One region of the Sphingomonas sp. NIC1 genome, then DNA from elsewhere that is predicted to be linked to it. Evidence: predicted binding sites of a transcription regulator. Region 1 holds the regulator's gene; the other holds the start of a gene.
What was found. Region 1 encodes LexA, which represses DNA repair genes until DNA is damaged. Its sites were predicted from a motif close to GTTCCNCNCTTGTTCT; they were not measured.

Region 1 (5,012 bases):
AAGGCGATGGACCGCGCGATGACGATCTCGGACATCCGCCTGCTCGAAAAGGCCGGCGGCGCGTCGGGCGACTGGCGCGCCTGACGCCATGGCGCTGCTCCCGATCGACGAAGCCCAGGCGCGGCTGTTCGCGCACGCCCCGCCAGTCGGGACCGAAACCGTGCCGCTCGCCGCCGCCGCCGGCCGCTGGGCGGCGGACGACATCGCCGCCCGCCGCACCCAGCCCGCCGCCGACCTGTCGGCGATGGACGGCTATGCGATCCGCTTCGCCGATCTGCCCGGACCCTGGACGCTGATCGGCGAAAGCGCCGCCGGTCGCCCCTTTACCGGCACCGTCGGGCCGGGCGAAACGGTACGCATCTTCACCGGCGCGGCCATGCCCGCCGGCGCCGACACGGTGATGGTGCAGGAAGAGGTGGGCGCGGACGGCACCACGATCCACCTGACTGGCGAAGGCCCGGCAACGCTCGGCCGCAACACCCGCCGCCGCGGCCTCGACTTTCACGCTTGGGATCGCCTGATCGCGCGGGGCGAGCGGCTGACGCCCGCGCGCATCGCCGTCGCCGCGACCGGCGGCATCGGCACGATCGCGGTCCACCGCCGAGTGCGCGTCGCCATCTGCGCGACGGGCGACGAACTGGTCGATCCGGGCACCGGCGGCGACCCTAGCGCGCTGCCCGAATCGAACCGCGCAATGCTGGCGGCGATGCTCGCCGACCTGCCGATCGAGCTGATCGACCTCGGCATCCTGCCCGATGACCTCGATCGCCTGCGCGACGCGTTCGGACGCGTCGACGCCGATCTGCTCGTCACCACCGGCGGCGCGTCCGTCGGCGACCACGATCTCGTGCGGCCGGCACTGGAGGCGGCGGGCGGCGTCATCGATTTCTGGCGGATCGCACTGCGGCCGGGCAAGCCGATGATGGCGGGACGGCGTGGCGCGATGCAGGTGCTGGGCCTGCCGGGCAACCCGGTATCCGCCTTCGTTACCGCCCTACTCTTCGTCAAACCATTGATCGCGCACCTGTCCGGCGCTGCGAACCCGCTGCCGCGCAGCACGATGGCGATCCTGGGCGAAGATTTGCCGGCCAACGGCCCGCGCACCGATTATTTGCGCGCCGAACTGCGCGACGGCCGCGCCTTTGCCTCGACCATTCAGGACAGTTCGATGCTGCTAACGCTGGCGCGCTCGCATTGCCTGATCGTGCGGCCGGTCGGTGCCCCCGTCGCGCGCGCGGGCGACTCGGCGGAAATCCTCGTCATCGCTTGACGCCCCACGAATTGTTCCCTAGAAGTTCCGCGTCTGTTCTGACGGGGAAGGACCGCTTATGCTCACGCGCAAGCAGCACGAGCTTGTATGCTTCATCAACGACCGGCTCGAGGAGACGGGCATCTCGCCGTCGTTCGAGGAGATGAAGGACGCGCTCGACCTAAAGTCCAAGTCCGGCGTCCACCGCCTGATCAGCGCGCTCGAGGAACGCAACTTCATCCGCCGCCTGCCCAACCGCGCGCGTGCGCTGGAAGTGCTGCGCATGCCGGAACGCTCCGAACGCAAGGCGCCGGAAACGCCCGCTCCCGCTGCGCCGCCGAGCCCGCCGGCTACGGGCAACGTGCGTCCCGCCCCCCCGCCCGCGAACGACGTCGTCGAAATCCCGCTGCACGGCCGGATCGCAGCCGGCGTGCCGATCGAGGCGTTCGAAGGCAGTTCGATGCTCGCCGTCCCCGCGGCCTTGCTCGGCACCGGCGAACATTATGCGCTGGAAGTGTCCGGCGATTCGATGGTCGAAGCCGGCATTCTCGACGGCGACTATGCGCTGATCCGCCGCACCGACATCGCCCGCGATGGCGAGATCGTCGTTGCGTTGATCGAGGATAGCGAGGCGACGCTCAAATATTTCCGTCGCGAAGGCGCGATGATCCGTCTCGATCCCGCCAACCGCGCCTATGAGCCGCAGCGCTACGTTCCCTCGCACGTCCGCGTGCAGGGCAAGTTGTCGGGTATCCTGCGCCGCTACGACTGACACGATCCCGGCGTGGTGGCGCGCCGCAACATACGATCGTCCGTGAGACTTTTGTGACTTTCCAAACGGCGCCTTCAGCCTTCCGTCGAGGGTAGGGCATCTCGGCTTCCCGCTCATTGGGTGGCTGAAAGTCCTTTAATATCAGATGTTCAGACAGGGGCATCATTGCGAGCGTAGCGAAGCAATGAAGGATCGACCCGAACTCCATGCCGCTACGGGAAGCAGCGCCCCGTCGCAAAGGCTCAGACCGAGACCAGCGCGCAGACTGGGGTCATCGCGGAGGCATGGCCGTCGGGATATCGTCCGGCCGAGGCGGGGCGACCTTGGCTCCCACCAGCCACGGATGCCGATCCCCTGGCTGCGTCACGGTCCGCACACACCCGCTCGCCAGGGTCAGCATGACGCCGCCGGTCCGCCGCAGCACGGGCGCGTCTAGCCGCAGCCAGCGCGGCCGGCACGCCCGCGGCAGCCGCCGGTCGCTCACCACGACGTCCGCCCTCCCGCAGGCCGCGACCACATCCCGCCATGCCAATTGGTAGCCGCTGCGGGTGGCCAGGACGCGGAACGACTGCCCTCCCCCGTCCCGCAGGACCGCCACGCACGCATCGCGGCTGCACCGCGCCTCCGGCAGATCGTCGAGCAGCCAAGGCTCGCCATCGGTCCCGCCATTTTCGGCAAGCATCGCCCGCGTATAGTCCCCGGCGCGATCGCGCAGCAGCGCCAGCCGACCGCCCACCCGAATCGCCATATGCCGCCCGTCCCCCGTCACCAGCAGATCGGGCGGCGGGGTCGACGCCGCCCAGACGGCACCGGCGACGATCGGCAGCACGCCGACCAAGCGTACGGGCGTACTCCACAGCGCCAGCCACAGCCCACCGGCGATCATCGACAGAAACGCCCCCAGCGGCATCGACGGCACCGCCAGCGACGCGCCCGGCGCATCCGCCACCACATGCGCCAGCCACAGCAGCCCGCGCAGCGCCCCATCGGTCAACCACCACACAGGCCCGCCCAGCCCGACCGTGTCCAGCACCAACGCGCCCGCCTCCAGCGGCATGACGACGAACGTCGTCAGCGGGATGGCGACGATATTGGCGGCAGCCCCGTACAGGCCCGCCTTGTGAAAGTGATAGACCGCGATCGGCATCAGCGCCGCCTCCACCACCACGCCCGTCAGCAACAGCGACCCGAGCCCGCGTACCAGACGGCGTGCGCGCGCTTCCTCCCGCGGCTCGAACCACCCGCGCACCCTTGGATGCTCGTGCAGCGCAACGATCGCCACGATCGCGGCGAACGACAGCTGGAAGCTCGGCCCGACCAGCGCTTCTGGCCGCACCGCCAGCACGACCATCGCGCCCGCCGCAACCAGCCGCAGCGTCATCGCCTCCCGCCCCATCGCCAGCGCCGCCAGCACCAGCAGCGCGGCGACGCACGATCGGATCGTGGGAACCTGGGATCCGGTGAGCAACGTATAGCCGATGGCGGCCAACGCCCCCATCCCAGCAGCGACCAACGGCAACCGGACGCGAATGGCGAGCCACGGCCACAGCGCGAGTAGTCGCAACGTCACGAACATCGTCGCCGCCACCGCCGCGGTGATGTGCAGCCCGCTGACCGACAGCAGATGCGCCAGCCCCGCCCGCCGCATCGCCTCCGCATCGGGCTCGCTGATCGCCCCCTCGTCTCCGGTCGCCAGCGCCGCCGCGATGCCGCCCCGGCTCCCCTCCAGCCGATCGGTGATATGTGCCGTCAGGCGTCGCCGCAGGCTGCCCTCCGGCATGCCGGGCGACACCAGCTCCACCGGCGCGAACCCTCGACCGGTCGCGCCGATCCCGGCGAACCACGCGGCCCGCGCAAAGTCATATGCGCCCGGCACCGAAGCCGCCGCCGGCGGCATCAACCGCGCGCGCAGCCGGATCCGCGCGCCCTCGCCCAGCCCCTTCGGCACATCGTCGGTCGCCAGGTTGACCCGCACCCGCGGTGGCAATCCCAACCCCGGATCGCTCTCGATCGTCAGCCGCACCAGATCGCGCGCGACGAGGGCCTCCATTCCGACCACTCGGCCGGTCACGACGGCGACGACCGGCCGCGCCAGCACCGGGGCCGCGACCTGCTCCGCGCGCCACCACGCTGTCGCCACGCCCGCCGCCATCAGAACAGCGCCGACAGCGACGCTATGCGCCGCCCGCCCGCCCCGGCCGATCGCCGCGGCAGCGCAGGCGATGGCGAGTGCCGCCAGCATCGCCGCGATCCACTGGTTGGGGTCGAGCAACAGGAACCAGCCGCCGGCGCCCGCCCCGAACGCCACCGGCACCCATAAAGCAATCCGATCGCGCTCCGCGTGCAACCACGCTTCCACACGATCGCGCAACCGATGCCACCCCTGGGGCATTTGAAGGCGCACGGAGCGCGTGCTAGAGGCCGCGGCGGCTGGACTGGCCATCAGGTTTCAAACTTTGGGAGCAAGCGCGGTTGGGCGCAACAGTTGAAAATCGTTCGGGCGACGGCGCGGGAATAGTCACGCGATTCGCCCCCTCGCCCACCGGCTATCTGCACCTCGGCGGCGCGCGCACCGCGCTGTTCAATTGGCTGTACGCCCGTCACCATGGCGGCACGTTCCTGCTGCGGATCGAGGATACCGATCGTGCCCGCTCGACGCAGCCGGCGATCGATGCGATCCTCGCCGGGCTGCAATGGCTGGGCATCGACTGGGACGGCGACGCCGTCTTCCAGTTCGCGCGCGCCGATCGCCATGCCGAGGTCGCGCATCAGATGGTGGCGAACGGCCATGCCTATCGCTGCTACATGACGCAGGACGAGATCGCCGCGCAGCGCGAAGCGGCGCAGGCGGCAAAGCAGCCGCTGCGCATCCGCTCGCCCTGGCGCGACGCCGATCCCGCGACCGCGCCGGACGGCCAGCCCTTCGTCGTGCGCCTCAAGGCGCCGCGTGACGGCGCGACGACGATCGACGACCAGGTGCAGGGGTCGGTG
Region 2 (5,012 bases), 400 kb from region 1:
CCGGCCTGGTCGCCGAGATCGAAGGCGACACGGTCCGCCTGTCGGCCACCGCGCAGAACGCCCAGGACATGTTCGAAGAGGCGTGATGGGCGGGCGCACCCGGATCGCATAAGCGATCCGGGAGACGCCACGGCGGGCAGCGGGGCGGCATAGCCGTCCCGTCTGACGGCGTGGCGGAGGAGAGGGGTGGTGCCGCTCATGCGGTGCCGCCCTTTTTCTTTGGTGCGACACCCTCATCCTTCCGCGGCTTCGCCGCTCCCTCCTTCTCCCGGAGGGAGAAGGAGATGTGTTCGATCACGCCTTCGAGATTTGTCATCACGTCCGTGTTCGAGACGCGGATCGTTCTGTAGCCTTCACGGGCCATGAAACCTGCGCGGGACGCGTCTGAGCCTTCCGCGCCGGCGTGGGTATCGCCGTCGACCTCGATGACCAGCTTTTCGGAAAAGCACAGCATGTCGGCGTAGAAAGGTCCCAGCGGCGCCTGATGGCGCCATTTCAGATGCGGATAGGTGTCGCGGAGCGCTCGGAGCAGGTGGCGTTCGGGCCCGGGGGCATTGCGGCGTAGATCTCGAGCGCGTTGGACGGTGCCGGACGGTGCGTCTTTGTATCGCATGTCACCCTCACCCTTCCGCGCCCTGACGGGCGCTCCCTCCCTCTCCCAGGAGGAGAGGGAATTGGCGGCACCTCACCCCTCTCCCCCCGGGAGAGGGAGGGGCCCGCCCGCGTCAGCGGGTGGGAGGGTGAGGGTGGCCCCTCGCCGGCTACGCCACGCCGTCAGACATCGTCGGCTCATGCCGACGCTGCTGCCCGCCGTGGCGAGTCTTCGAATGGCTTACGCCATCCGAAGCCGCCCACACCTCACTGACACGCCAGGCATTCGTCATAGTCCGTCGTCTCGCCGATTTCGAACTTCGGCGCGGCGATGGTGTTGTCTGCTTCTACGCCGCCCGATCCGGCGAAGCCCGCGCGCTGCACGCTCTTCGAGCGCAGATAGTAGAGCGACTTGATGCCGAGCTCCCAGGCGCGGAAGTGGAGCATCAGGAGGTCCCACTTCTCGACGTCCGCCGGGATGAACAGGTTCAGCGACTGCGCCTGGTCGATATAGGGCGTGCGGTCGCCGGCGAGTTCGAGCAGCCAGCGCTGGTCGATTTCGAAGCTGGTCTTGTAGCAGTCCTTCTCTTCCACCGACAGGAAGTCGAGGTGCTGAACCGAGCCGCCGTGTTCGAGGATCGAATTCCACACCGCGTCGCTGTTCTTGGATTTCTCCTTGAGCAGCTTTTCCAGGTACGGATTCTTGACCGAGAAGCTGCCCGACAGCGTCTTGTGCGTGTAGATGTTCGCCGGGATCGGTTCGATGCAGGCGCTGGTGCCGCCGCAGATGATGCTGATCGACGCGGTCGGCGCGATCGCCATCTTGCAGCTGAACCGCTCCATCACGCCGACGTCGGCGGCGTCGGGGCAGGGCCCGCGCTCGGCGGCGAGCGTCATCGACGCCTGGTTCACCTGCGCGCTGATGTGCTTGAAGATGCGCAAGTTCCAGCTCTTCGCCATCGCGCCTTCGAACGGCAGGCCGCGCGCCTGGAGGAAGGAGTGGAAGCCCATGACGCCGAGGCCCACCGAGCGTTCGCGCGCGGCGCTATAGGCGGCGCGTTCCATGCCCGGTTCGTGGCGGTCGATATAATCCTGCAGCACGTTGTCGAGGAAGCGCATCACGTCTTCGATGAAGACCTTGTCGTCCTTCCAATCGTCCCACGTTTCGAGGTTGAGCGACGACAGGCAGCAGACCGCGGTGCGATCGTTGCCGAGATGGTCGCGGCCGGTCGGCAGCGTGATTTCCGAGCACAGGTTCGACGTCGAGACCTTCAGGCCCAGGTCGCGGTGATGCTTGGGCATCGCCTTGTTCACGTGATCGGCGAAGACGATGTACGGCTCGCCGGTCTGCAGGCGGGTTTCGACGAGCTTCTGGAACAGCGAGCGCGCGTCGAGCGTCGCGCGGACGGTGCCGTCCTTGGGGCTGAGCAGATTCCATTCGCGGCCGTCGCGCACCGCTTCCATGAAGGCGTCGGTCAGCAGCACGCCATGGTGCAGGTTCAGCGCCTTGCGGTTGAAGTCGCCGCTCGGCTTGCGGATTTCGAGGAATTCCTCGATCTCCGGATGGCTGACGTCGAGGTAGCAGGCGGCCGAACCGCGGCGCAGCGACCCTTGCGAAATCGCGAGCGTCAGGCTGTCCATCACGCGGACGAAGGGGATGATGCCGCTGGTCTTGCCGTTGAGGCCGACGGGCTCGCCGATGCCGCGCACGCTGCCCCAATAGGTGCCGATGCCGCCGCCGCGCGAGGCGAGCCAGACGTTCTCGTTCCAGGTGTCGACGATGCCGTTCAGGCTGTCGGGCACCGAATTGAGGTAGCAGCTGATCGGCAGGCCGCGCCCCGTGCCGCCGTTCGACAGCACCGGAGTCGCGGGCATGAACCACAAGCGGCTGATATAATCGTACAGGCGCTGCGCATGCGCGGCATCGTCGGCATAGGCCGAGGCGACGCGGACGAAGAGGTCCTGATAGCTTTCGCCCGGCAGCAGGTAGCGATCGTTCAGCGTTTCCTTGCCGAAATCGGTCAGCAGCGCATCGCGGCTATGATCGACCTCGACGGGATAGGGGCGGGCGTGGATCGCCTTGCTGCCGCCATTCGCCTCTGCGGCGGGCGCCTCGGCGGCGACGGTGGCGTCGATCGTATCGGTCATGGCCTCACCCTGCGTGTCCCTGAAATCCATCGATTACCGTCCCTTGTTCCATACATGTTCGACTCGGGGCGACATGCGCAGCATATCACCCGGGCGCCCCGATGGTGAGAACAAAAAGGGGTCGCGGTTCACGGCCGCATTGTGCCCTATGGCGAATCCGACAAGGTATGTCGCCATCGATCTCTACCAGCGATTGGGTTCACCCCCGAACGCAACCCCCACAAATTGTGGCAAAGCGTCGCCGCGGGCAAGAGGCTTAATGACGCGACAGCCGTGCGGTTCCGGTGCGAACGGGGCGCGGCGGGTCGGTCGAGGGGCCGCGACGCGTGGACTTCCGCGGCTTCCGGAAAGTGCAAGCGGCGAGTGGCGGCATGAAATTTTTTTTAGCGGCCGAAGAGGCCAATTCGGACGCGATTCAACCCATGTCGTCCCGTCCGCCTAACATGAACGAAAGTTTCGTTGCGGCGGCCGGGGATACCGTCGAAGCCGCGGCGATGCGCCGTCGTTCGTCCCTCGTCCTCTCCGCCCTGATACTCGCTGGCTGTGCGCAGCGACCGGTGGCGGGGGTCGATATGCTGACCATGCTGGCCAAGGCGCGGGCGCACCAGACCCCGGCGCAGCAGCGCGCGGCGATGGTCACCGACATCCGTGCCGACATTCGCAGCAACGATCCGGCGGCGGACACGCCGGCCCTGGCGCGCGCGCTGGCGGCGATCGGCACAATCCCGCGCGAGAACTTCGTCGACGCCAGGGGACGCGCGGCGGCCTATGTCGATCTGCCGCAGGACATCGGCCACGGTCAGACGATCTCCGATCCCTATGTCGTCGCGGTGATGACCGCGGCACTGGACCTGCCCGCGGATCGCAGCGCTCATGTGCTCGATATCGGCACGGGGTCGGGCTATCAGGCGGCGGTGCTTGCGAAGGTCGCGGCGCGCGTCGCCTCGGTCGAGATCGTCGCGCCGCTCGCCCGCATGGCGGCCGCGCGCCTGCGCCGCATGGGCTATGCGACCGTCACCGTGCGGGCGGGCGACGGCTTCCTCGGCTGGCCGGAGCAGGCGCCCTTCGACGGGATCGTCGTCGCCGCCCGCGCCACCGCAGTGCCGCAACCGCTGGTCGACCAGCTGAAGGTCGGCGGCCGCATCGTCATGCCGATCGGCCTGTCCGACACGAGTACGCAATTGCTGCGCATGACCAAGCGCGCCGACGGTACGCTGGATCGATGCACGCTGGGCCCCGCGCTGTTCGTCCCCTTCACCGGCGGCCGCGTTCCCCCGTTCGCAGCGCGTGCGCTGACGGACCGGACGATCCCGCTGTGCTTCCGCGCGCCGATCGTGGGGGTGGTCTGAGGGGGGCGCGTCTCCTGTTCGAGCTGACCCCGCCGTCCGTCAAATGACGGTTGCGACCTTACCGCCGCAGGCCGTTGGTGTGGTAGAAGGCGGTCAGCGCTGCGGTGGACGCGATCTGTATCTTGGGCAGGGTGATGCCGTCGAACAGGGTGCGGTAGCGGGTCCGGTTGGCTCGGGTGGCGATGGTGATGTGCCGGATCATATCCCATTTCACGCTATCGCGACCGCCTTCCAGCCCGCCGCGGCGGTCGCGCTCGAACCAGCAGCGTCGGATGTATCGATACAGGCTGGTCGTCATCGGAACGTCGAGCAGGATGATGCCGGTCGCGCGTTGCAGGCGTTGCGGGAGCAGCCGCGAGTAATTGCCGTCCATCACCCAGCGGTTGCCGGCGATCGCGGCATCATGGAGCGCCGCGAACTCGGCTGGCGGTCGTGGCACCCAGTCGGTGTGCGGGAGATGGTGGAGCTGATCGAGGTGGACCACCTGCAAGCCCCGGACCTTCGCGATCGCCTGCGCGAGCGTCGACTTGCCGCTGTTCGACGGTCCCATGATGCAGATGCGTGTGCCCAGCTCGGTCAGCGTCATGGCGCGGCATAGCTCCTCGCGGGATGTACTATGCCTGCGGGTGGGGCTTCACAACGGATGGTGGAGGGGGATCGAGACTTAACGTTCCATGCCATTGATGCTGCCTGGCGTTCCATCATGCGCCCGCACGGCGGCGCCGATGCGCTGGTCGATGCAGGCGAGCAGGGTGGTGCTGGTCCGCGGCCGCTGCGCGACGCAGGTGCGGGCGGCGGGACAGGCCAGCGCGTCGATGAGCGCATCGCCGCTGGAGACGGCGATGCGGCAGGCCTTCAGCACGCCGCCGTCGAGGTCGAGTGACAGGCGCAGGCGCGAGAGGTGGCGGCCGGTGACTTCTATGT

Region 2: the regulator LexA is predicted to act here: its motif matches at 2,785-2,800, upstream of A7E77_RS03040 (ribonucleoside-diphosphate reductase subunit alpha).

Annotation. Positions count from the first base shown of each region.
Region 1 covers NZ_CP015521.1:192,682-197,693, forward strand. The annotation lists gene moaC (cyclic pyranopterin monophosphate synthase MoaC) at 1-84, shown strand, start outside; gene A7E77_RS01025 (molybdopterin molybdotransferase MoeA) at 89-1,270, shown strand; gene lexA (transcriptional repressor LexA) at 1,329-2,021, shown strand; gene A7E77_RS01035 (ComEC/Rec2 family competence protein) at 2,293-4,413, opposite strand; gene gltX (glutamate--tRNA ligase) at 4,494-5,012, shown strand, end outside.
Region 2 covers NZ_CP015521.1:593,132-598,143, reverse strand. The annotation lists gene A7E77_RS03050 (DUF2171 domain-containing protein) at 1-86, shown strand, start outside; gene A7E77_RS03045 (endonuclease domain-containing protein) at 197-613, opposite strand; gene A7E77_RS03040 (ribonucleoside-diphosphate reductase subunit alpha) at 859-2,769, opposite strand; gene A7E77_RS03035 (protein-L-isoaspartate(D-aspartate) O-methyltransferase) at 3,183-4,088, shown strand; gene A7E77_RS03030 (hypothetical protein) at 4,147-4,674, opposite strand; gene A7E77_RS03025 (hypothetical protein) at 4,753-5,012, opposite strand, start outside.